3 regions of the Lacticaseibacillus jixiensis genome follow, and region 2 is predicted to be linked to each of the others. Evidence: riboswitches for the same ligand, from Rfam matches in the RefSeq annotation. Region 2 holds a riboswitch; each other region holds the start of a gene.
The links. A riboswitch is a leader RNA that binds a small molecule or an ion and turns the genes downstream of it on or off. The one in region 2 is predicted to bind lysine.
Positions count from the first base shown of each region.

Region 1: another riboswitch for lysine. It lies ahead of lysA (diaminopimelate decarboxylase); the one in region 2 lies ahead of ACGG90_RS13915 (amino acid permease).
Region 3: another riboswitch for lysine. It lies ahead of ACGG90_RS02390 (ABC transporter permease subunit); the one in region 2 lies ahead of ACGG90_RS13915 (amino acid permease).

Region 1 covers NZ_BAAFPR010000015.1:52,973-60,836, forward strand. The annotation lists gene ACGG90_RS10180 (aspartate-semialdehyde dehydrogenase) at 1-1,047, opposite strand, end outside; gene dapF (diaminopimelate epimerase) at 1,078-2,076, opposite strand; gene ACGG90_RS10190 (aspartate kinase) at 2,078-3,454, opposite strand; lysine riboswitch at 3,680-3,858, shown strand; gene lysA (diaminopimelate decarboxylase) at 3,946-5,244, shown strand; gene dapD (2,3,4,5-tetrahydropyridine-2,6-dicarboxylate N-acetyltransferase) at 5,279-5,989, shown strand; gene ACGG90_RS10205 (N-acetyldiaminopimelate deacetylase) at 5,994-7,130, shown strand; gene dapA (4-hydroxy-tetrahydrodipicolinate synthase) at 7,163-7,864, shown strand, end outside.
Region 2 covers NZ_BAAFPR010000035.1:2,769-10,632, forward strand. The annotation lists gene alsS (acetolactate synthase AlsS) at 1-655, shown strand, start outside; gene budA (acetolactate decarboxylase) at 929-1,639, shown strand; lysine riboswitch at 1,699-1,865, shown strand; gene ACGG90_RS13915 (amino acid permease) at 1,988-3,382, shown strand; gene ACGG90_RS13920 (hypothetical protein) at 4,023-4,820, shown strand; gene ilvB (biosynthetic-type acetolactate synthase large subunit) at 5,213-6,931, shown strand; gene ilvC (ketol-acid reductoisomerase) at 7,033-7,864, shown strand, end outside.
Region 3 covers NZ_BAAFPR010000002.1:204,888-212,751, forward strand. The annotation lists gene ACGG90_RS02385 (mannose/fructose/sorbose PTS transporter subunit IIA) at 1-823, opposite strand, end outside; lysine riboswitch at 1,298-1,467, shown strand; gene ACGG90_RS02390 (ABC transporter permease subunit) at 1,568-3,145, shown strand; gene ACGG90_RS02395 (amino acid ABC transporter ATP-binding protein) at 3,142-3,885, shown strand; gene ACGG90_RS02400 (hypothetical protein) at 4,003-4,293, opposite strand; gene ACGG90_RS02405 (helix-turn-helix domain-containing protein) at 4,418-5,629, opposite strand; gene ACGG90_RS02410 (hypothetical protein) at 5,645-5,938, opposite strand; gene ACGG90_RS02415 (hypothetical protein) at 6,521-6,754, shown strand; gene ACGG90_RS02420 (HAD family hydrolase) at 7,517-7,864, opposite strand, start outside.

The DNA of each region.
Region 1 (7,864 bases), on a different contig from region 2:
ACCCATGGCATCCATGGTTTCGGCGATTTGCATGGAGTTCCAGGCGGCACCTTTGAGCAAGTTGTCGCTGACATTCCACATGTGGAAGAAGCCAGGGTTTTCGGCATCAGGACGGATGCGGCCAACATAGACTTCCCGCGTGCCTTCTGCAATCGCAGGCTGCGGATAGATCTGATTAGCCGGGTCGTCTTGCACGATCACCCCAGGCGCACCGGTCAAAGCTTCGCGGATCTGATCGGCAGTGGCAGTTTTGTCTTCCACTTCAAAATACACTTCTTCACCATGGGAAACCGGTACCGGCACGCGGACACAAGTGGCGGTGACTTTCAGTGCTGGATCATCCATGTCGCCTTGCATGATCTTCTTGGTTTCGTGGATCATTTTCCATTCTTCATGGGTGTAGGCGTCATCTTCAAAGACGTCGATTTGCGGCAGCAAGTTGAAGGCCATTTGGTAATGCTTCTTGTCACCAGCAGCCGGCAAGATCTCCGGGGTCACCTTAGACACATCGCCTTCAAGATAAGCCTTGGATTCTGCGGCTAATTCGTTCAGCGCGCGCTGGCCGGCACCACCGACGGCTTGATAAGTCGACACCATGATGCGCTTGAGGCCAAAGGCTTTGCGGATCGGCTCCAAAGCCACCACCATTTGGATCGTGGAGCAATTCGGGTTGGCGATGATGCCATGATGGCTGCGCAGCGCTTCTGGGTTGACTTCCGGCACCACCAGCGGAATGGCTGGATCCATCCGGAAGGCACTGGTGTTATCGACCACGATCGCGCCGGCTTTCACGGCACTTGGCGCAAAGCGCTTGGATACTGAGCCGCCAGCTGAGAACAAGGCGATGTCGATGCCTTCAAAGCTGTCATCGGTGAGTTCTTCAACGGTGACTTGGCTGTCGCCATAAGCGACCTGCTTGCCGGCTGAGCGCTTGGAAGCCAAAGCCCGAACGCTGGCGATTTCCAGCGGAGATTCATAAACCATTTTCAACATGCGGGTGCCTACTGCGCCAGTAGCCCCGACAACTGCAACGTGATATCCACTCATAATGCGATTTCCTCCTAAAGATCCTTGTGTTTAAACAGTGGCCACTAAGCCGCGATATGGTAAGCTGGCGACAAAAGCGGTATAATCGGCGGTTTCACCAGTGGCGCGAGTCGTTGCGCCATCAAATGTGCCTTGGACCAAGCTGGCGTCTGGGATCGTCACCACGTCAGTCACGGTGGCGTTGCCGATCAATTCGATCCAATAGCGCCCGTCGGCTTCTTGATGAACCACAGTGTGCACCATGCCGCCTGGATTATAAACCGTGATCGGCTGGTTTTTCTCAGCAACATCTGGATGGGTCAAGACCAATGCCAAGCTGGTAGCCGACATCCCGGTGCCGCAAGCGTTGGTGAAGCCCACGCCGCGTTCATAAGTCCGCGCGAAGATCTCGGATTGGCCAGTGATCGTGGCAAACGTTACATTGACCCCTTCTGGGAAGTACGGGTTCGGCGCGTTCAGGCGCTTGCCTAAGTCCCCTAAGGTTGATCCATTCAGCTCAGCTTCTGGGACAAAAGCGATCAAATGCGGATTTGGTACGGCAATAGCGGTGAAGTGCAAGCTGGGATGCAGCGCTTCAAGTACTGTGTCAATGATCTGGGTGTGACCAAGCTGGGCAAAAGGCAGCGCCTTTTGTTCGAAGCTGACTGGTGAGATCTCAACGCCAAAGGCCGGCACGCCTTGGGCCAATGGTGCGGCGCGATGCACACGCAGCTTGGCTTCTTCAGTCTGCACGGTAAATTCATCTTGGCCGGTTTGTTCGCTGAGATAGCGGCTGACGGTGCGCAAGCCGTTGCCGCACATCTTGGCGTAAGTGCCGTCGCTGTTGATCACCGTCATGCGTCCTGCCGCATCTGGTGCTTGTGACACCACCAGCATGCCATCAGCGCCGCCTAACAACCCGGTTTGGCGATCGGTGAGGCGCTTGGTCAGCGCGATCAGCGTTGCGGCATCAAGCGGCTGAGCCAGCCGGGTTTGATCAAGCAAGAAGAAGGCATTGTCGGAGCCGTGAACTTTCAATAATTGGGCCATGTTATCCCTCCATTTGTTGGTTGACTGGAATGAAGAACGCGTTATAAATCGCTTTGACTGCAGCGTTGGCTTGGCGTTTAGAGGTGCCAAGCATCAAGCTGATCTGGCTGGCGCCTTCGTTGATCATGGTGACATGCACGCCGGCTTGAACCAGCGGCGCAAGCACCCGCTGGATCAAGCCGATGCGTTTGGCCATGCCTTCGCCTACCACCATGGTGATGGCGTAGTCGTCGATCCATTGCAAAACATCTGGGTGCATTTTATCCTGGATCTCTTGGCATAATTCGGTGCGCATATCAGGTGTTAATTGGCGGCTGTCGATGATGATGGTTAAGTCATCGATCCCGCTGGGCATGTGTTCGTAGTTGATACCGTGTTCGTAGAAGATCTGCAGCAGCTTCAAGGTGAAGCCGACTTCTTTGTTCAACAAGTAGCGATGCAGATAAATCGCGGAGAAGTGATCCGAGGACACAATGCCAGTCACCGCATGTTGCGGGGTGAAGCCGGCTTCCGGCACGATCATGGTGCCTGGGTGGTCAGGTTCGTTGGTGTTCTTCAAGTTGATCGGGATCTGCCCGTCAATGGCCGGCAAGATCGCTTCATCATGGAACACCCCGAAGCCGCCATAAGACAGCTCCCGCATTTCCCGATAAGTCATGGTGGCGATCGGCGCCGGGTTCTTCACGACCCGCGGATCGGCGGCAAATACGCCATCCACGTCAGTAAAGTTCTCATACAACTCAGCATCAAAGCCGCGCGCCAAAATCGCCCCGGTGATATCCGAACCGCCGCGAGAAAACGTCGCGATCGCACCGGCTTCGGTATAGCCATAAAAGCCTGGCACCACCAAGATCCCATCCGGCCGCTGATACTTGGCCAAATGCGCGTAAGTGGTTGCTAGGACCTCTGCGTCGTTAGGGTCATCGCTGACGGTTAAGCCAATAGTCTTAGGTTCGCCATAAGCGGCCTTGATGCCGCTGGCGTTAAGCACTGCGCATAACAAGTAGCCGTTGAGCTTCTCGCCGTGAGCCTTGAAGGCAGCCATTTGATAATCGGCGTTCTTGAATTGTTCATGCGCCAAATCCGCGATTTCTTGGTGAATGTGGGCGATCACGTCATCGTCGAGCAAATAATGCGCGGCGATTTGGCGGTAGCGTTCAACGATCGCCGCTACCGTCGCGGCGTATTCCGCATGAGCTTGGACCTGTTTGGCATAAGTGATCAACAAGTCAGTGACTTTGATGTCGTCATGATACCGTTTGCCAGGTGCACTGGTGACTACCACCTGGCGTGCGGCGTTGGCTTTCATGATCGCCACGACCTTATCAAATTGTGTGCCATCGGCCAGACTGGACCCGCCGAACTTAACTACGCGCATTAGAAACGCCCCCGTCATGAGTAAATGATGTGAATAATTGTGATTTTGAGAAGAAGTCTAACACACATTCGCCACGACGCCTAGCGCGACTAATGCAAAAATGTGGCATTTTTGCCGGCCATTATTAGAACAAAATATATTTTTAGCCCGCGCCAGGCCGCTTGGGGCAATAATTGGGCAAATTCGATTTGACGAACGCCGAGTTTTATTATAGACTCATGATAAATACGAGATAGAGGTTGCGACCAACAATAGTACGCCGATCGAGCAGTCCACGCTGCAATGACATCGGCTGAAAGGGGCGGTCGCCGAAACGCTGACGTTGTGGTGACGTCAGTTGTTGGGGTAGACGTGAAAAGCGGCTACACTGTCGCCAACAATATTGGCGGGGCGCTATCCAGACGATCGACCCACAATGGGACCCTTTTGTTTGGTAGCAACCAAACAAAAGGGCCTTATTTTTTGTCTCAGCCATAAAGGAGTGTACTACCATGTCAATCACAACTAATGCTGCAGGCCATTTGACCATTGGTGATGTTGATGCCTTAGACATCGCCGAAGAATTCCATACCCCATTGTACGTCTATGACGTTGGCGCCATTCGCCGCCAGATCCGCGCGTTCAAGCGGGTGTTTGAAGAACAAGGCGTGGATTACGCCGTGAGCTACGCCAGCAAAGCTTTCGCGACCATCGCAATGTATCAAGTTGCCGCCCAAGAAGCTTGCCATGTCGATGTCGTTTCCGGCGGCGAGCTGGCCACCGCCATTGCTGCAGATTTCCCAATGCAAGATGTTTCCTTCCATGGCAACAACAAGTCGCGCCAAGAACTGCAAGAAGCCTTGGCCGCTCATGTCGGCACCATTATCATCGATAACTTCGATGAACTGGATCTGCTTGGTGAGTTGCTGCAAGCAGAACCAGCTCGCAAGCAAGCCGTCTTGTTGCGGGTGACGCCTGGGATCTCCGCCCACACCCACGCTTACATCTCCACCGGTCAAACCGACAGCAAGTTCGGCTTTGACGTCGACTCCGGCCAAGCCTTAGAAGCCGCTCGCCGTGCTTTAGCTAATCCGCAACTGGATGTGTCAGGCATTCACGCCCATATCGGCAGTCAGATCTTCGCCTTAGACGGCTTCATCGGCGCCACCAAGAAGCTGGCTTCGATCTTAACTGATTGGCACAAGCAGCTGGGCTTTGTGCCGCGGGTCTTAAACGTTGGCGGCGGCTTTGGCATTCGCTATGTTGAAGGCGACGAACCGCTGCCAGCCGAAGACTTTGTTGAAGCGATCTTAAAGACGTTAAAAGGCTTAGACTTGCCTTTTGCCACGCCTGCCGTGTGGATCGAACCAGGCCGCTCGATTGTCGGCCCGGCCGGTTATCAGCTGTACACCGTAGGCAGCCGCAAAGATGTGCCAAGCTTGCGGCCGTATGTCGCCGTTGACGGCGGCATGGGCGACAACATTCGCCCGGCGTTGTATCAAGCCGAATACGAAGCGGTTAAAGCAGATGCGCCGCATGCGCCGGCTGTTGAAGATGTGCATTTGGTCGGCAAGTATTGCGAATCCGGCGACATCTTGATCGATCACGCCAAGCTGCCTGCCACCAAGGCTGGCGACGTGGTGGCGGTGCTGGCCACTGGCGCTTACGGTTACTCAATGGCTTCCAACTACAACCGCAACCCCCGCCCCGCTGTCGTCTTTGCCGAAAACGGCCACGCCCAACTGGTCGTGCGCCATGAAACCTATGCGGATCTGATCCACAATGATTTACGCTATGACAGCCAAAACTGATCGCCGCTTTTAATAAGGAAAGGAAACAACTCACATGCCAACTTTAGACACCCAAACTGTGATCAACACCATTGCCAATTCCAAGAAAACCACCCCGGTGAAAGTTTACCTTAAAGGCGACTTGACCCAGCTGCATTTTCCCGAATCGGTGCACACCTTCTATTGCAAGCATCAAGGTACGGTTATCGGCGATTGGGCGCAGATCAAGCCAGTGCTTGAACAAAACGCTGCGGCAATCAAAGACCAATACGTCGAAGCCGCCGGGCGCAACACCGGCGTACCGCTGCTTGATGTGCGCAACTTCAACGCCCGCATCGAACCTGGCGCGATCATTCGCGACCAAGTGGCCATTGGCGATAACGCCGTGATCATGATGGGCGCCATCATCAACATCGGCGCCGAAATCGGCGACGGTTCCATGATCGACATGGGCGCTGTGCTTGGCGGCCGCGCGCAAGTCGGCAAACACTGCCACATCGGTGCCGGCACTGTCTTAGCCGGCGTGATCGAACCGGCCAGCGCCGAACCGGTGCGCGTTGGCGATAACGTGATGATCGGCGCCAACGCCGTGGTTTTAGAAGGTGTCCAAATCGGCGCCGGCGCAGTGGTGGCAGCCGGGGCTGTGGTCATTGAAGACGTACCGGAAAACGCCGTCGTCGCCGGCGTCCCAGCCAAGGTGATCAAAGTCGCCAACGACCAAACTCGCGACAAAACAGCCTTAGTCGACGCATTGCGGAAGCTGTGAGCCTATGTTAGACCTCATCAAGATCCGCCGCCATTTGCACCAGATCCCAGAATTGGCTTTGCATGAAACCCAAACCCACGCTTACTTGTTAAGCATCATTCAAAGCCTGCCGCAAACGTATCTCACCATCCGCGAGATCCCGGAATTGCCCACGGCTTTGCTGGTCAAAGTCCAAGGCCAAGCGCCTAAGCGCACGCTGGGTTATCGCGCAGACATCGATGCGCTGCCGATTGAAGAAGCCACGGGCTTGCCTTACGCGTCACAACATCCTGGCATCGCCCATGCTTGCGGGCACGATATCCATATGACGGTGGCCTTAGGGGTGCTGGCCCATTTTGCAAAGCAGCAGCCGCAAGACAACTTGATCTTCTTCTTCCAACCGGCAGAAGAAGCCGAATACGGCGGCAAGCGCGCGTATGATCTGGGTGTATTTGCAGGCGAATGGCATGTCGATGAATTCTATGGCTTGCATGACCGCCCTGATTTGCCGGCTGGTGCGATCGGCACCACCATGGGCACCTTGTTTGCCGGCACCACCGAAATCAACGTTGACATCATCGGCCGCGGCGGTCACGCCGCCTTCCCGCAGAATGCCAATGACGCAGTAGTGGCTGCGGCTTATTTCATCACCCAAGTGCAAAGCATTGTGGCGCGCAACATTGCGCCAACAGATTCAGCGGTGATCACCTTAGGCAAAGTCGAAGCCGGCACGATCAGAAACGTCATCGCCGCCAACGCCCGCATCGAAGGCACCTTGCGCGGCTTCACCCAACAAGCCTTGGAATACTTGCAAAAGCGCCTGCGCCAAGTGGCTGCCGGCGTGGCAGAAAGCTTTGATTGCACCGTGAACATCGAGTTGAACCAAGGCGGTTACTACCCAGTGGAAAATGACCCCGCAACGACCAAGCGCTTCATCACTTACATGCAAAACCAGCCAGAGGTCACCTTCATCGACACCCCTGGCGTCATGACTGGCGAAGACTTTGGCTACTTATTAAACAAGATCCCTGGCACAATGTTTTGGCTAGGGGTCAACGATACCCACGAACTCCACACCGCAGCTTTGGCGCCTGATGAAGCCGCCATTGCCCCTGGGGTGGCGGCGATCAGCGGCTTTATGACCTACCGGATGGCTGAGTAACTTGTGGCGTGATATTGAAAGAAGGACTCATCATGTTGAATGCAGAATTGATCACGGCGATCGTCACACCGTTTGATGCAAATGACGAAATTGACTATGATGTGTTGACCGCGCTGGTCGACCACCTGTTAGCACAAGGCAGCGACGGTTTCGTCGTTGGCGGCACCACCGGTGAATCACCGACATTGACGCATGCAGAGAAGCTGGAATTATTCAAGCGCTTTGCCGCAATCGTCGATAAGCGCGGCGCCGTGATCGCCAACGTCGGCTCCAACAACACCAAGCAAAGCGTCGCCTTGGCTCAAGAAGTTTCAGCCATTGATGGCGTCGACGGCTTGTTAGCGGTGGTGCCTTATTACAACAAGCCTGATCAAGCTGGCATGATCGCCCATTTCACCGCCATTGCCGACGCTGCAAGCGTCCCAGTGGTGATTTATAACATTCCTGGCCGCACCGGCGTGGACATGCAAGTGGCCACTGTTGCAACTTTGGCCAAGCATCCCAACATCGCCGGCATCAAGCAATGCGGCGACTTGAACAAATTTGCCGCAATCGTTGATGCCACCCCGGCTGATTTTCACGTGTGGACCGGCGAAGACGCTCAATTCATTCAGGTGCAAACACTAGGCGGCGCCGGGGTGATCTCTGTGGCCAGCCACTTGTATTGTGCCCAAATGGCCCAAGCGCTAGCCGCCTTGCGTCGCGGCGATTTGACCACTGTGGCCCAACTGCAG
Region 2 (7,864 bases):
ACCTGGTACCAAGTCGGTGCTTCAAGGGCTGCAAGAAAAGCTGCATGATCGCGATGTACCGCCGGCCATTGAGACGCAAACTTATAGTCACCCGTTGTCGATCATTGCCGAATTGCAGAAACGGGTTGATGATCATATGACCGTCGCCGTTGATGTCGGCAGTTTCTACATTTGGATGGCGCGGCATTTCCGCAGCTACGAACCACGCCGCCTGCTGTTTTCTAACGGGATGCAGACTTTAGGGGTGGCTTTGCCTTGGGCCATTGCAGCCAGTTTGGTCCGGCCGAATGAAAAGGCGGTATCGATTTCCGGTGATGGGGGCTTCTTGTTCTCTAGCCAAGAGCTGGAAACTGCCGTGCGCCGTCACTTGAACATTGTGCATATTATCTGGAATGATGGCCATTATGACATGGTGAAGTTCCAAGAAGAAATGAAATACGGCCAAGCCGCAGGTGTTGACTTTGGGCCGGTTGATTTTGTGAAGTATGCCGAAAGCTTTGGGGCCAAAGGTTTGCGCGTCAATAAGCCAACCGAATTAGGTAAGGTCTTAGACGAAGCCTTTGCCACAAACGGCCCAGTGGTCGTTGATATCCCAGTTGACTATTCTGATAACATCAAGCTCAGCCAAGCCATGTTGGAAGATCAACTGTACTAATCTTGACCAAAGCCGGTTTCAATAAGCGGATCGATCCGCTTGCTGAGGCCGGTTTTGTTGTGATATTTGCTGACTTCACAAAGTTTGATGGTAGATCAAGAATTATAATGTATCAGCTTATCGTGCACAATCATCGGGGGAATTCCTTGATATTACACTGTTTATGATTGTGTAATCAATCACTTGTGTAACAGATTACCATCTGTGTTGCATTTTGTTTTGAGCAAGGCGTATAATAAACCCATCGAACGAAACACGCCTTACAGGAGGGACATCATGAGTTCATTGTTATTCCAACACGGGACCTTGGCTAATCTAGTACCTGGCTTATTTGCCGGGACGCTTTCCATTGGGGAGCTGATGCGGCACGGGGACACTGGGATCGGCACGCTGGCCGGTTTAGACGGTGAATTAGTGATCTTAGACGGCGTGGTTTATCAAGTGGCTTCTTCTGGCAAGATCCGCGTGGTTCAGCCTGACGAGAAGGTGCCTTTTGCCAATGTGCATTATGCGCAGTTCCAACACGCTGAAATGGTGCACAACTTTAAGGATGCCGACATTCGCCCTGAAATCGAATCTGTGCTGAAGACGCGCAACACTTTCGCAGGTGTCCGGATGCATGGCCGCTTCAACCATGTGCAAACGCGCGTGGTCGGCGCCCAAACGGCACCATATCCTACGCTGCGCCAAACCGCTGAAGCACAGACTTTGTTTGAAGCCGACGATGTCACTGGTACAGTGGTGGGCTATTATTCTCCGCAACTGTATGCCGGCGTTTCGGCGCCTGGTTTTCACTTGCATTTCTTAAGTGATGACCACAAGTTCGGCGGGCATTTGTTGCAAATGGATGTGGCTGAAGCAGATTTAGGCTTGCAGCAGTTCTCTGACTTGCGCTTGCACTTGCCAGTTGAAGATGCCGATTTCCAGAAAGAAGATCTGGAAGGCAACAAGATCGTCGAAGATATCAAATTAGCTGAGAAGTAAATGAGAACGTCCTGAGAGCCGCTGGCCAATGCCGGCGGCTTTTTGTTATACTATTATCCGGTAAAAATAGAGGTTGCGCCGGTCATTAGTCGCAGCTGTTGAGACGTCTGCCAAGACGCAACAGCTGTCAAAAGGGGCCGGCGCCGAAAGCCGTGATTGGCACTCACGACTTGGGCCAAGCGGAAATACCGCTTGGACTGTCGCTTGGCGGTGCGCTATTTGGTCTGAACGGTTTCTTTCAGGCGCAATGGATCATCAACGCCGATAATGGAGATCGTGAGGGAATAGATCGTGAGTCAAGAACAACATACGCAGGTGCGCCGTGAGTTAAAAACGCGCCACTTGTCGATGATCGCGTTAGGCGGTTCAATCGGTACCGGATTATTTGTCGCCAGCGGTGGCGCAATCGCGACGGCTGGGCCAGGCGGGGCGATCCTCGCTTATTTGGCCATTGGGGTGATGGTATTTTTCCTAATGACCAGCCTTGGGGAAATGGCGACTTATATCCCGGTGTCTGGCAGTTTCTCTGAATACGCCAGCCGCTTCGTCGACCCGGCGGTGGGTTTTGCTTTAGGGTGGAATTATTGGTTCAACTGGGCGATCACTGTGGCCGTGGACATTGCCACGACTGCGATTGTGATGCATTTCTGGCTGCCTGGAGTGCCAGGGTGGATTTTCAGTTTAAGTTTCTTGTTGTTGATTTTTGTGATCAACATTATTTCTGTCAAAAGCTTTGGCGAAACCGAGTACTGGTTGTCACTGATCAAGGTGATTACTGTGCTGGTATTCTTGGCGGTAGGGATCATGACGATTGTGGGGATCCTTGGCGGTTCAAAAATCGGCTTTCACAACTACACGATCAAAGCGGCGCCTTTTGTTGGCGGCTGGCCGGCGACATTGTCGGTGTTTGTGGTGGCTGGCTTCTCGTTTCAAGGCACGGAGTTGATCGGCATCACTGCCGGCGAGTCCGAAACGCCGGAAACCAGTATTCCCAAGGCAATCAAGCAGGTGTTCTGGCGAATCTTGTTGTTTTATATCTTAGCCATTGCGGTGATTGCGGCGATCATTCCTTACACGTCGCCGAATTTGCTTGGCGCCAGCGCCAGTGATGTGGCGATTTCGCCGTTTACCTTGGTGTTTAAGCGCATTGGCTTGGCTGGGGCGGCTTCGGTGATGAACGCGGTGATCTTAACGTCGGTGTTGTCCAGTGCCAATTCGGGGATGTATGCATCCACACGCATGTTGTGGGCAATGGGCAATTCCGGCTTTGCCCCGCGAATCTTTGGCAAAACCAACAGCCGCGGCGTGCCGCTGCCGGCTTTGTTGGTGACCACGGCGGTAGGGGCGTTGACGTTCTTATCCAGCATCATGGGGCCTAGTGTGTATCAGCTGTTGGTGGCAGCTAGCGGCTTGACCGGCTTCTTGGCATGGTTGGGGATCGCGGTGTCACATTACCGCTTCCGGCGCGCGTTCATGTTGCAAGGTCATGATCTGTCAGAATTGGCTTATCACGCCAAATGGTTCCCGATCGGGCCGATCTTGGCAATTCTGATGAGTTTGGTGGTGATCTTGGGCCAAGACTTGCAGTCGGTGAAACACTTTGAAATCGGCCGTTTGTTGGTATCTTACATGTCGATCCCATTGTTTATCGTGTTGTTGGTGTGGTATAAGGTCAAACACAAGACGCATTTGATCCCGCTTGCGGAAGTGGACTTGACCCCGCATCGCGAACATCGCAAGTAACCAAAGCGCAGCGGCGCTCGACGAAGATCCCGGAGCGTTGAGGCTTCGGCGCGCGGGGCAAGCGTCGGCGCAGGCGGTGCGGCCGGCTGCAAACGCGCAACTAGCTCCGCTGCGCTCCACGTCGCTGCGTGTTTTCCGCCTAACTTTTGAGCTTTGCACTCGCTGCGCTCGCCTTGCAAATCTCAAAAGTTGCCGCGTGTGGCATCTAGTAAGCCTCGCCAAGTGCACGAGTCTTACTAGATGCCACACGGTTCACGGCCTGACCGACGCTTGCCCCGCGCGCCTGCGCCTCACCGCTCCTTTGTTATTGGCATCAGGATAGGAAAATTCAGCGCACAGGGTGTGAAATCCTAATTTAAGCGGCAAGTTTTCGATGTTTAAATCGGGGGCTTGCCGCTTTTGTGTTGGTAAAGCTGAATTTTGGGTGCAAGAGATGCGGTATTTTGTGAATGCAGGAGATTTTTCGATATTTCCGTTGTTTATGGGGCGTTGAGGTCAGTGGTCAAATCGCGGCAAGCGCGGGCTGATTGTGAAATGGTGCATTTTTTCTAAGGCGGGATGATGGTGGCAGGGGCCTTTGTTGACAACGCTTTCTTTTACCGCTACAATTTGGTCAGAAGATCTTGTTGGGGGCTTGAGCATGCGGATGACACCAGAAGTAAAAGTATTCTTATATCTGGTCACAATGGACGATGCGATGACCGTTGTTGACTCAACGCAGTGGCAAGAACGCTACCACTTGCAGCCACAAAGATTATTGAACAAGCTGATCAACCACCATTATTTGACACAGGTGGTGGCCGGATATGAATTGACCGCTAAAGGGCGCGAGGCGTTGGCGGATATTTCAGACTGGTTATGGATCCATCAGTACTATTTGCCTGGGGTGGTGGATTTCACCACGGCCAAGCACAAGGCGGCACACAGCACATTGCGAGGCTACAAGCTCGTTGTGGCCTTGCTGCAAGATACGTATGCCAATGCTGTGGCGGCATCGGATAACGATTATTGCGCCTTGTTGCTGCGTCAGCAGTTGAAGCTGGAGTTTAGCACGCATCATGACGATCCCGCGTTACATACGTTGATGCAGCTGATTTACCGGGAGTTGGATGTCAGCGCGGAAGTGTCATTGGAGAATTTTAATTATGAGACGTCTTGGCTGAAGATCACCAACTTCGAGAAACAATTGCTGACAGAGCTGCTGGCGCGCATGGCTTTGACCGTTGACGATTTTGAAATGGCGTTTGCCCAATGGCTGCAAACAGTGCCGTCGCAGGCGCGTTTCTTCACCAACTTTGAGGTGATGACCATTGTCATGTATGAGCTGGGCAATGATCAAGCCCGGTTGAATGAAGTTTATCAAGCTGCGGCAATGCGGCGGTTGAATCAAGAGGCGGCCACGAGTTTGCCGCCGAGTTCCGCCCAAGGATTTGGTTAGAGTTTCCTCATTTTTACATCATTCACGCTTTAATTGTTTTTAGCAGCGTATTGGCAAGGCTTTGCCTGACGATCTGATCAAGATCGCGGGGCAAAGCCTTTTTTCATGCTTTGATCAAGGAGTTAGTCGGCAGCCGACGCGTCATGTTAACTGCCATCAAATGTGAACGAGTCCTCGCGAAACGACAGGTACGAAAAGTTGACAGAAGCGCTAGGCTTAAAAAATCAGTTTTCGATAAACCTTGTTATATCAGGCTTTGAACGGTTATTTTTAAAAATCTCCAAAAAACTTTTGCCAAACCTCTTGACTATTTATGAAATTATAGTAAATTAAAAGACATGATTTCTAACCAAAAGCTAATCTGGTTTTAATCATAGAGAGGAGGTGAATCAATGCAAATGAAACAGTCAAGTAAGCCGCAGCAAAGTGTCGTCGCAGAGCTTAGCGGTGCAGAACTGTTGATCAACACGTTAGTCGAGCAAGGCGTCAATGTTGTCTTCGGATATCCCGGTGGCGCGATCTTACCAGAATATGATGTGATGTATCAAAAACACTTCAATAATATCCTGGTGCGACACGAACAAGGAGCCGCCCATGCGGCAGAAGGCTTCGCCAAGTCGACGAATAAAACCGGCGTCGTGTTTGTCACCAGCGGACCAGGGGCCACCAATGCCATTACTGGGATCGCCGATGGCATGCGCGACTCGGTGCCGATGGTAATTTTCACCGGCCAAGTCGGGACTAGAATGATCGGCACTGATGCGTTCCAAGAGGTCGATATCTTAAACCTCACGCATTCGGTGACGAAAGCGGGTTTTCAAGCCCGCAGCATTGAAGAAGTGCCACGGATCGTCAAAGAGGCGTTTGCCATCGCGACATCCGGGCGCAAAGGACCGGTGGTGGTCGATTTGCCCAAGGACATCATGTCCGGCAAGATCCCAGCAACTCAAGTACCAGATCTTGCCCCACGTGATGTCCCGGCCCAAGGCTTATCAGAAACTGCTGCTAACACCCTTGATCAACTGCGACAAGCCTTAGCCCAAGCGCAAAAACCTGTGCTCATTGCCGGCGGCGGCGTCGTTTCGGCCCAAGCTGCCGAAGAGTTCCGGGCTTTGGCCCATCGCCAAGGCATTCCAGTCATTGCCTCATTACTTGGATTAGGCGTTATGCCAAATACCGATCCGCTTTTTATGGGCATGGCCGGCATGCATGGCAGCTTCGCCGCGAACATGGCTTTGCACAACTGTGATTTGTTGATCAGTGTCGGTTGCCGCTTCGAGGATCGCTTTGCACCAAACACCAAGCGCTTCGCCCCGCATGCGCAAATCGCGCATATCGACATCGATGCCAAAGAAATCGGCAAGATCATCAAAACGACTTTCGGCATTCATGCCGACGCTAAAGCCGCTTTAAAGCAATTGCTCAAAGCAGACTCGACCAGTGCGACACACGCCGCATGGGTCGAAGAATGCCGCGATCGCAGGCGGGCACATCCTTACCACTATAGTCATGAAGATGGCGTGATCAAGCCGCAACAGCTGATCGAAACGGTGGGCGCATTGACTGAAGGCAAAGCCTACGTCGTCACCGACGTCGGGCAGCACCAAATGTGGGCGGCGCAATATTATCCGTACACATTCCCTGGCCAACTGGTTACCAGTGGCGGCCTTGGCACCATGGGTTTTGGTATTCCTGCCGCAATCGGCACGCAATTTGCGCATCCGGATCAAACGATCATCCTTTTTACCGGGGATGGGAGCTTGCAGATGACCAGCGAAGAGCTTGATGTGCTGGCTGCATATGGCTTGAATATCAAAGTCATCTTGTTAAACAATGGGACGCTGGGGATGGTGCGCCAATGGCAAGACTTGTTCTATGATGAACGGCGCTCACAAACCGTTTTCCATGAACAACCGGATTTCCAGAAGCTGGCGCAAGCCTATGGCATCGAGGATTATCGCCTTGATCCCCATGGGGACTGGAAAGCCGCCTTGACTGCGGCCCTTGCCTCAAGGCACTCGGCTTTGATCGAAGTGCCGATCCCGAAACTCGAAGCGGTGCATCCCATGATCGCGCCTGGTCAATCCAATGACCACATGATGGGTATTTAGGATCTTCATTGCAAGCGTGATGGAAACACAAGACGATTCATCTAATTTGTTGCTCGACTCTCAATACACCTAACACATACAATTACTGGAGGTAATTACATATGGCTGAAGTACACATGTTATACGAAAAGGACGTTACCACGAACTATCTGCAAGGCAAGAAGTTTGCCTTTATCGGCTACGGGGCGCAAGGTCACTCCCAAGCCAACAACTTGCGCGATTCAGGCTTTGATGTCATCATCGGTGCCCGTCCTGGTAAGTCATGGGACGCTGCGGTTCGCGACGGCTTTGAAGTTTACACCGTTGCTGAAGCAGCCAAGCAAGCTGATGTGATCGAAATGCTGACCACTGATGAAGCAATGTCTGAAGTTTACAAGGAATCCGTTGCGGATAACTTGGAAGCAGGCAACATCTTGAGCTTCTCGCATGGCTTCAACGTGTACTACGGCGAAATCGTACCGCCTGCAGACGTTGACGTCATCATCATGGCCCCTAAAGGCCCAGGTAACCTGTGCCGTCGTACTTATAAGGAAGGCTTCGGTGTTCCGGCATTGTATGGTGTATGGCAAGATTACTCAGGCCATGCCGAAGACGAAGCCAAAGAATTTGCCAAGGGCAACGGTGCTGCCCGCGCCGGCTTGTTGAAGACCACTTTCAAAGAAGAAACTGATGAAGATCTCTTCGGCGAACAGAACGTCTTAATGGGCGGCTTGACTTCTTTGATCGAAACCGGCTATGAAGTCTTGACTGAAGCCGGCTACAGCCCACAGCTTGCTTACTTTGAAGTCCAACATGAAATGAAGCTGATCGCTGATTTGATCTACGAAGGCGGCTTCAACAAGATGTATGCTGACTGCTCCAACACTTCTGAATACGGTGCTTACATCGTCGGTCCTAAGGTTATCGGCCCAGAATCCAAGAAGGCTATGCAAG
Region 3 (7,864 bases), on a different contig from region 2:
CCTTGTTAGGCTGTACCTTACCTGCAGAGTGCGCCATGGAACCAACGTTGAGCTCTTTAAGCGGTACGCCGCCATCGATGGCACGCAAAGCGTCTTGAGGCGTTTCGAATAATAGCAGTGCACGTTCGCCGCCGAAGTGCTGATCGTCTTTGGCGATCTTGATCATTTGATCAACTGGCACAACATGGGCATGGACGCCGCCAGGTGCGGCGTCGGTGATCAATTGCTTTCTCAGCTTATCGCGGGCCACGTTGTCAGAAACAACGATGATACGCGTTGGCTTAACAGACTTGGACCAAGCAGTTGCGACTTGACCATGCAACAGACGAGAATCGATACGGGCAAGCACGTATTCGAGCTTGCCTGGCTTGCCGGCATTGCCGCCAGTGGCCTTTGGTGCAGCCGCAGCTGCAGGCTTTGGCTCCAGGCTTTCCGGCTTGATCTTGACGCCATCGCGCCCTGCTTCCACCAAGTGTGCTGCGATTTCGTGTGCCGAGGTCATCGACAGACGTGAGCCATAAGCTTCAATGAGCATTGGCAGGTTCAACCCTGTGACAATTGCCCACTTGTCCTTATGTGCTTCGAACAAACCGTTGGATTGGTTGAATGGTGAACCGCCCCACAGATCGACTAAGAACAACACTTCGTCGTCTTCGCCGAACTTCGCAATGGCTTCTTCAAGGTGCTTCTTGAGGTCGTCTGGGCCTTCGTTAGGCATGAAAGTTACTGCTTCGACTTTCTCTTGCTCACCGAAGATCATCTGACCAGATTGCTTGATGCCAGCGGCGAATTGCCCGTGACTAGCAAGAATGATTCCGACCATTGTTTGTCGCCTCCTAAATAATATTTGGGTGCAGTCTACGCTGCGCTGAATAAATAATAAAAGTGCGCAGAATATGACCGGTAAATGAATCCCCAGAAATTAGTATGCCGTTCTCCCGCGGGTTTTGCAATCCCTTTCTTGACGTAAAATCGAGCGTTTTCATGAAAGGTCTATGCCGCTGGGACTGAGCCGAATATTTTTTTGTTAATTTTTCTGGACTAAAGCTTGCATGAATGCAGGCAAAGCCGGTAAAAGCGGGCCGGTATAAGCTCGGCGTTTGCACGTCAGCGGCGATTTACATGCGTTACTAACAGAGAAAACGCTTCTTAATTTTCGGCAATCGTTTTCCTTGTTCTTGAGTTGTTGGTGTAGGATATCCCTTACGACTTAGGCTGATGTCAGCTTAGCGGCCATGGGTGATTGACGGTTGGTGACTGCTTGGGTTATACTCAACGCCAGACAAGTGAATATCCACCAAGAAATAGAGGTCGCGGGTGGTGACGAACGCAATGGAGGGCCGAAGCCCATTGAAATTGCCTTAAGCATCCCCGCCGAAATCTTCGGCGCGATTCGGCGCGCCTTAGGTTGGGCCAAGCGACAACATCGCTTGGACTGTCGCAGCAATGCGGAGCGCTAGATTTGGTTTAACAACGAAATCGGGGACCGACAATTTTCTAATATTGTCGGTCCTCTTTATGTTCTCTCTATTCCTTCGGTTGGCAAAACACGAAGGAGGAACTTGTTATGAAGAAAGTGTGGCTCACCCTTAGCGGGGTCATCGCAGCGATCGCCATGTTCTTGGCGCTGGCTGCGCCGGCTCCAGTCAGCGCCAGCGGCACCTTGAAAGTCGGCATGGAAGCCGGCTATGCGCCGTTTAACTGGACGCAATCCACCAGCGCTAACGGCGCGGTGAAGATCCAAGGCTCCAGCGAATACGCCAATGGCTACGATGTGCAAATGGCCAAGAAAGTGGCCAAAGCCATCGGCAAGAAAGTCATCGTCGTCAAAACCAGCTGGGACGGCTTGCCGCCAGCTTTGACTTCCGGCAAAATCGACGCGATCATCGCCGGCATGTCGCCAACTGCAGAACGGCGCAAAACCATTGACTTCACCAACACCTACTATGCCTCCAAGCTGACGGTGGTGGTGCGGCGTGATTCCAAGTTCGCCAAAGCCAAAAGCATCAAAGACTTCAAAGGCGCCAAGATCACCGCGCAATTGTCGACTTTCCATTATCAAGCCATCAAGCAAATGAAAGGCGTCATTAAAGAAGAAGCCATGAACAACTTCCCTGCCATGCGGGTGGCTTTGGAATCCGGCACCATCGACGGTTATGTCTCTGAAGTCCCAGAAGGCATCACCGCCCAAGACGCCAACCCAGATCTGACTTACCTCAAGTTCTCTAAGGCCAACGGCTTCAAAACCAACCCAGAAGACGTCGATTTGGCCATTGGCTTGCGCAAAGCAGATCCTGATAAGGCCAAGATCAACGCAGAATTGGCCAAGATCTCCACTGCCGAGCGCAACAAGATGATGAAAGAAGCCGTGGCTGTGCAGCCAAACACCGCCAGCCAAGGCAACTGGTTCATGAACATCTTGAAGCACTACGGTCCGATGCTGCTGCGCGGCACCGGCATGACCTTGCTGATTTCTTTGGTCGGCACCATCGTCGGCTTCATCATCGGCTTGTTAGTCGGCATCATCCGCACCATCCCCAAGCCTAAAGCCAAAGGCAAGCGCGGCTTACAAGCTGTGATCAACTGGCTGCTGGCAGTTTATATCGAAGTCTTCCGCGGCACGCCAATGATCGTGCAAGCCGCTGTCTTGTATTATGGGGCTGCCCAAGCTTTTGGCATCAACATGAACAAGACCATGGCTGCTTTAGTGATCGTCTCGATCAACACCGGGGCGTATATCTCTGAAATTATCCGCGGCGGGATCATCTCCGTGGATGAAGGCCAGTTTGAAGCCGCGCATGCGCTGGGCTTCACCCACTTGCAAACCATGATGAAAGTCATCTTGCCGCAAGCGGTGCGCAACTCGCTGCCAGCCGTCACCAACGAATTCATCGTCAACATCAAGGATACGTCGGTGCTGTCTGTCATTTCAGTTTCCGAACTGTTCTTCTCTGCCGAAACGGTGGCGGGCCAGAACTTCCAGTTCTTCCACACTTACCTGATCGTCAGCGGCATCTACTTGATCTTGACCTTCACCATCAGCCGCTTGTTCCGCTTGATCGAAAAGCATATCGATGGGCCGAAGAACTATAACGTCATGAACAACCAAATGCAGATCCAAACCCCTAAGGAGGCGGGAAAATGAGCGACGTGATCATTCAAGTGCAGAACCTCAAGAAAGCCTTCGGGACTCATGAAGTCTTGACTGACATCAACTTCGACGTCCACCAAGGCGAAGTTGTCTCCATCATTGGCCGCTCCGGTTCTGGGAAATCCACCTTGTTGCGCAACATCAACTTATTGGAAGAACCAACCGGCGGCGATATCTTATTCCACGGCAAAAGCATCCTCGATCAGAACTTCGATTTGCCGCATTATCGCGCCGCAGTAGGCATGGTGTTCCAGCAATTCAACTTATTCAATAACTTAACCGTGCTGGATAATGTTGTCACCCCGCAAACCACGGTGCTTAAGCGCAATGCCCAAGAAGCCAAGACCCACGCCTTGACGATCTTGCAACAAGTTGGCATGGACCCGTTCATCAACGCCAAGCCTGATCAATTATCCGGCGGCCAGAAACAGCGTGTGGCGATTGCCCGCGCCGTGGCCATGGATCCGGAAGTCCTGCTGTTTGATGAACCAACATCGGCTTTGGATCCGGAAATGGTCGACGATGTCTTAAACGCGATGAAGCAGCTGGCCACTACCGGCTTGACGATGCTGGTCGTCACCCACGAAATGGCCTTTGCCAAAGATGTTTCTGACCGCGTGGTGTTCATGAACGAAGGCGTCATCGCCGAAGTCGGCACCCCGCAAGAGATCTTCGAACACCCTAAGCTGCCAGCTACCCAAGACTTCTTGAAGCGGTATCTCAACCGCGCTTAGCCATTTATATCAAAATACCTTCCCGCCCTCACGATTGCGATGGTGGGAAGGTATTTTTGTGTGATTTTGGTACACAAGCACCTGGAAGAACCGTCAATTATACATATTCTGACCTAATTACCGTTTCTTATACCATACTTTCATACTTTCTGATTCACGTCGGGCCTGCTTCTTACCGAAAGCTTTTGACACTTGTCCTTTGGCAAATGAAGCTTTTTGAGCTGGCGACAACTCGCGATGATACTTTCTCTTAAGTTGTTTGTCCGCCTCCTCCTGGGTCATCAAGCCTCGAGCAACCAGCATCTTGAGTCGAACGGTTCGTTGATATTCCTCCGCCTCCCGCCGTTCCTCATCAAGAATTGGATTACTCTTTGTTCTGCGTTGCTTACCGGTAATGTAATGAGCCATCTATTGACACCTCGATCTTTAACTTACAGATACTCCTGTTAGGTTGCACTTATGCCCGGATAATTACGAAATTCGTGTTCAGCATTTACTAGCTCACGTTTGTTGCACGCATCAATTAAGAACCTCATCCAGCCGTCGAATCCGCTTCATCATCGACATCATGACCGTCAAGATTGACGACCTGCGGTGCCGCGCCGAACTTGGCGGTATGTAAGGCCATAATATGGGCGACTAAGCCTGCTTGATAAGCCGGCATATCGATTGCCTCAGCCCACCACGGATAACAGCGTTCCGGATGGCGCTGCGCCGTCAATGAAGGCGTGGCTTCTGGATCCAGAATGATCAAGTCGCCGCGCGCTTGAACGCGTTGGGCTGTCCAAGGCACCACATTGAGAAACTCCACTAAGCGAGCATAGCCTGGCGAGTCTGGCGGTACACACACTTCCACCAGCAGCCGATCCCCGTGATCTTGATACCGCAAGAATGGCACCGCCAATGTCGCCACTTGCAGCGCCAACATGGCACTGCCGCGCTTATAGCCGGCATTATCGGCTTGATTCGGCAAATCAGCCAACACTTGCAAACAACCGGCTTGAACCGTTGGATCGTAGCCATAACCGCGCGTGCCATCCACGTAATCATCCGGGATCGGCAAAGTCCCGTTAAACAACGCATAGCCAAAAGTCAGCCGCAACAAATTGGCACAAAGATCCGGCGGCAGCGCTTGTTGATGGCGCGCGGCTTGTTGGATCACCGCGCCTAACTGATTGGCAACGGCTTGGCAATGCGAATCAGCCAATAACGCCACTTCTTGGCGCAGCGCCGCTTGCCCGCGCTTGCGCCAATCAAAGCGCGGCCGCGACAATTGAAAATAATGAAACAAGGTGATGGCTTCATCTGGGATCTGTTTCGGTGCGGGATTCGTGATGATCCTGCCAGATTCATTGATGCGCTTGCGCAAGCCTGCCAACAAGGGACTGTCTGCTGGGTCTAAGTGCTTGCCCACCCGCGTGAAGATCACACCGATGAACAAGTCATTCTGCGTCGCTTCAAAAGTCGTCGGCGCTACGATACTGACACATTCAGCAAACGTGTGCGCTTTGGCCTGCGTCGTGGCAGCAAATGGCCAATACTGCCCGCGATGCGCCCACCAGTAAAAAGCATACAAACAGTAGCGAATATTACCCTCTGCGCCTTCGAACTGCAAGTCATTGGATAAAACGACCCCATATTCGGCACCAAGCGCATTGATCCGATGCAACCGCCGCAACAACGTCGGACGGCTGATGTAGTGCGTCGCCATGAATTCCGTGGCACTAGGCAGCGGATCGCGCAAGGCATAATCGACCAGCTAATAATTCAAATTCTGCCGCGCCAGCCACGAGCGATAAGCATCAACGGCCAACACGCGACCATCGCCTTTGAGCAAGGCGGTTTTCAACGCAAACTGCGACTCGCCGCTAATGGTTTCCAGATCTTGCGCAAGCTCTTGCACCGCAGCATAAGCCGCTTGATAATGCCACCCCAGAAACGCCGCCAACTGCCGCACAGTCAAGCTTTCCCCTGGATGCTTGGTGAACATTTGATATGTTTGCAGCTTCGTTAAGTCCGCCGGCGTCAAGAACACCTCATCGTATGTCGGCAATCCCGTGCACCCCCATTAATCACTTGCCAATATCATAGCGCGTCAAAGCACCCTGGGCAACTTGGATGCGAGCGGATACAGTGCGAGATAAGTGCGGACTGCGCCACTCTGGGTTTCGTCGAGCTGCGTGGCGCAACGCGGCGTGATATAAGCTGTGACGCCGCTTGGGCCAAGCGCGCCCAAACGTCATCCCGCCTTATCTCCGCCGCTAAACCCGCTTTGCTCCGCTCTGGTACAAAAAAAGCCGCCATGGGCTTGGCGGCATCAGGGGTTGGGGTATTACTTAGGAGGAGTAAAAAATGAAAAAGTGGGATAGAAACTTGCGAGGTAGCTCGTTTCTATGTTGTTAATACTACCGGTGAAGTATGACGAATCTGTGAAGCGGATATGGCAATTACAAGATCTTCCATGGACGACGCTTTTGAGGAAAATCATTTATCGTTCCTGTGAAATCGTTCACATTAATTCACGAAAGCGCTATAATAATAATGCAGAGAAGTCTGCATAAGGGATCTGGGTCAACGCAAACACTGTTTCGGCTGGTTTCCAAGTCCAATGCTTGGTTATAGGAGGATGAGTGTGATGGCTGCAGAGTTATTTGTATGGCTCGTGTTAGCTGTTTTGTTTGTTGCCATGATGGCAATCGGGGTTCAGATCTACCGCGGGAAGTGGGCACAAGAGCTCGCTGTGGACGTTTTCGGCACAACGGTGGCTGATTTCAAGCGCACCAACGGCGCCCATAAAGCAGGGATCTTGTTCATTGCGGTAGTGTTATGGACTTTCGGCTACTGCGCATTCGTGGCATTGACTCATTGATGCTTGGGGCTGTCAGAAGACGGCCCCGTTTTTATACACCTCAAGTGCAGCGGCCCGAATTTAGCGGTGGATATGAGACAAGACAATGCAAACGCGCTCTTCGCCTTGGCAGCGTCTCGTCTTAGATCACGCCGCGTCGGGTTGCGCAGCTCAACGCCCCCCGAATATACGTGTTGTGGTTCTCACTTAGCTTAAGTGATGATATAATAGAAACACAAAGAGCGTGGCCTCTGTAAAAGGCCACGCCCCAGCAGAACCGTTTTAAGAACGGTGGTCAACAATAGACAAGCTCTAAGCCGCTAGTATCTCGCCAAAGTATGAAGCGGCTTTTTGCTTGCTCATTTTTTTCGGATTCTTCCGAACGCCACCATCAGCAAGCGCTTCGCACAAAGCAGACGTGTTAGTGATTTGATCAAACGTGTTATCACGTTGACCAATAGCACTAACATACCGATGATGGCTGCAACTGATGCAATCGCACCAATCACAAGCCTTGCTGTACTCCCTTCTTTCAGAATACGACGCTAAGGTTGTTACACCATAAGACCCACCCTCTTTCAGAGTTAGTACCACCGCTCATTAAACTTTTCTGCCAATCAATTATATCGTATAAAACGTTGAATTAATACAACATAGGGTAATTGTGAGCTTGGTACACCGTGATTACTAACTCAACAGTTATCCTGCGAAGCTCAACGATAAAACCACATCAAAAATCCGGCGCGACTAATTTTTTTCAGTCACGCCGGATTCGTTACATTATCATTCAAATACCAACTCAGCCAGCTTCGTCACCGGATCATGGTCATTGTCCACCGGCAACACCAGCTTGGCCGCGGCTTTGATGGCCGGCACGCCATTATGAACGCTCACGCCTAAGCCCACTTTCTTGATCATCGCCATATCGTTGAGATTGTCGCCAAGGCCGATGATCTCATCAGGCTTGATGCCGCACAACTTGCCCAAAGCAATGGCCGCGTCGCCTTTATCGATCCCGGCAGGATTGAATTCGACATAGCGATTAGACGAATAGCTGACCGTTGGCTGATAGTCGACTTTCTGCGCCACTTCTGCGGCGAAAGCTTGCCGCACCGCCAAGTCCGGATGCTG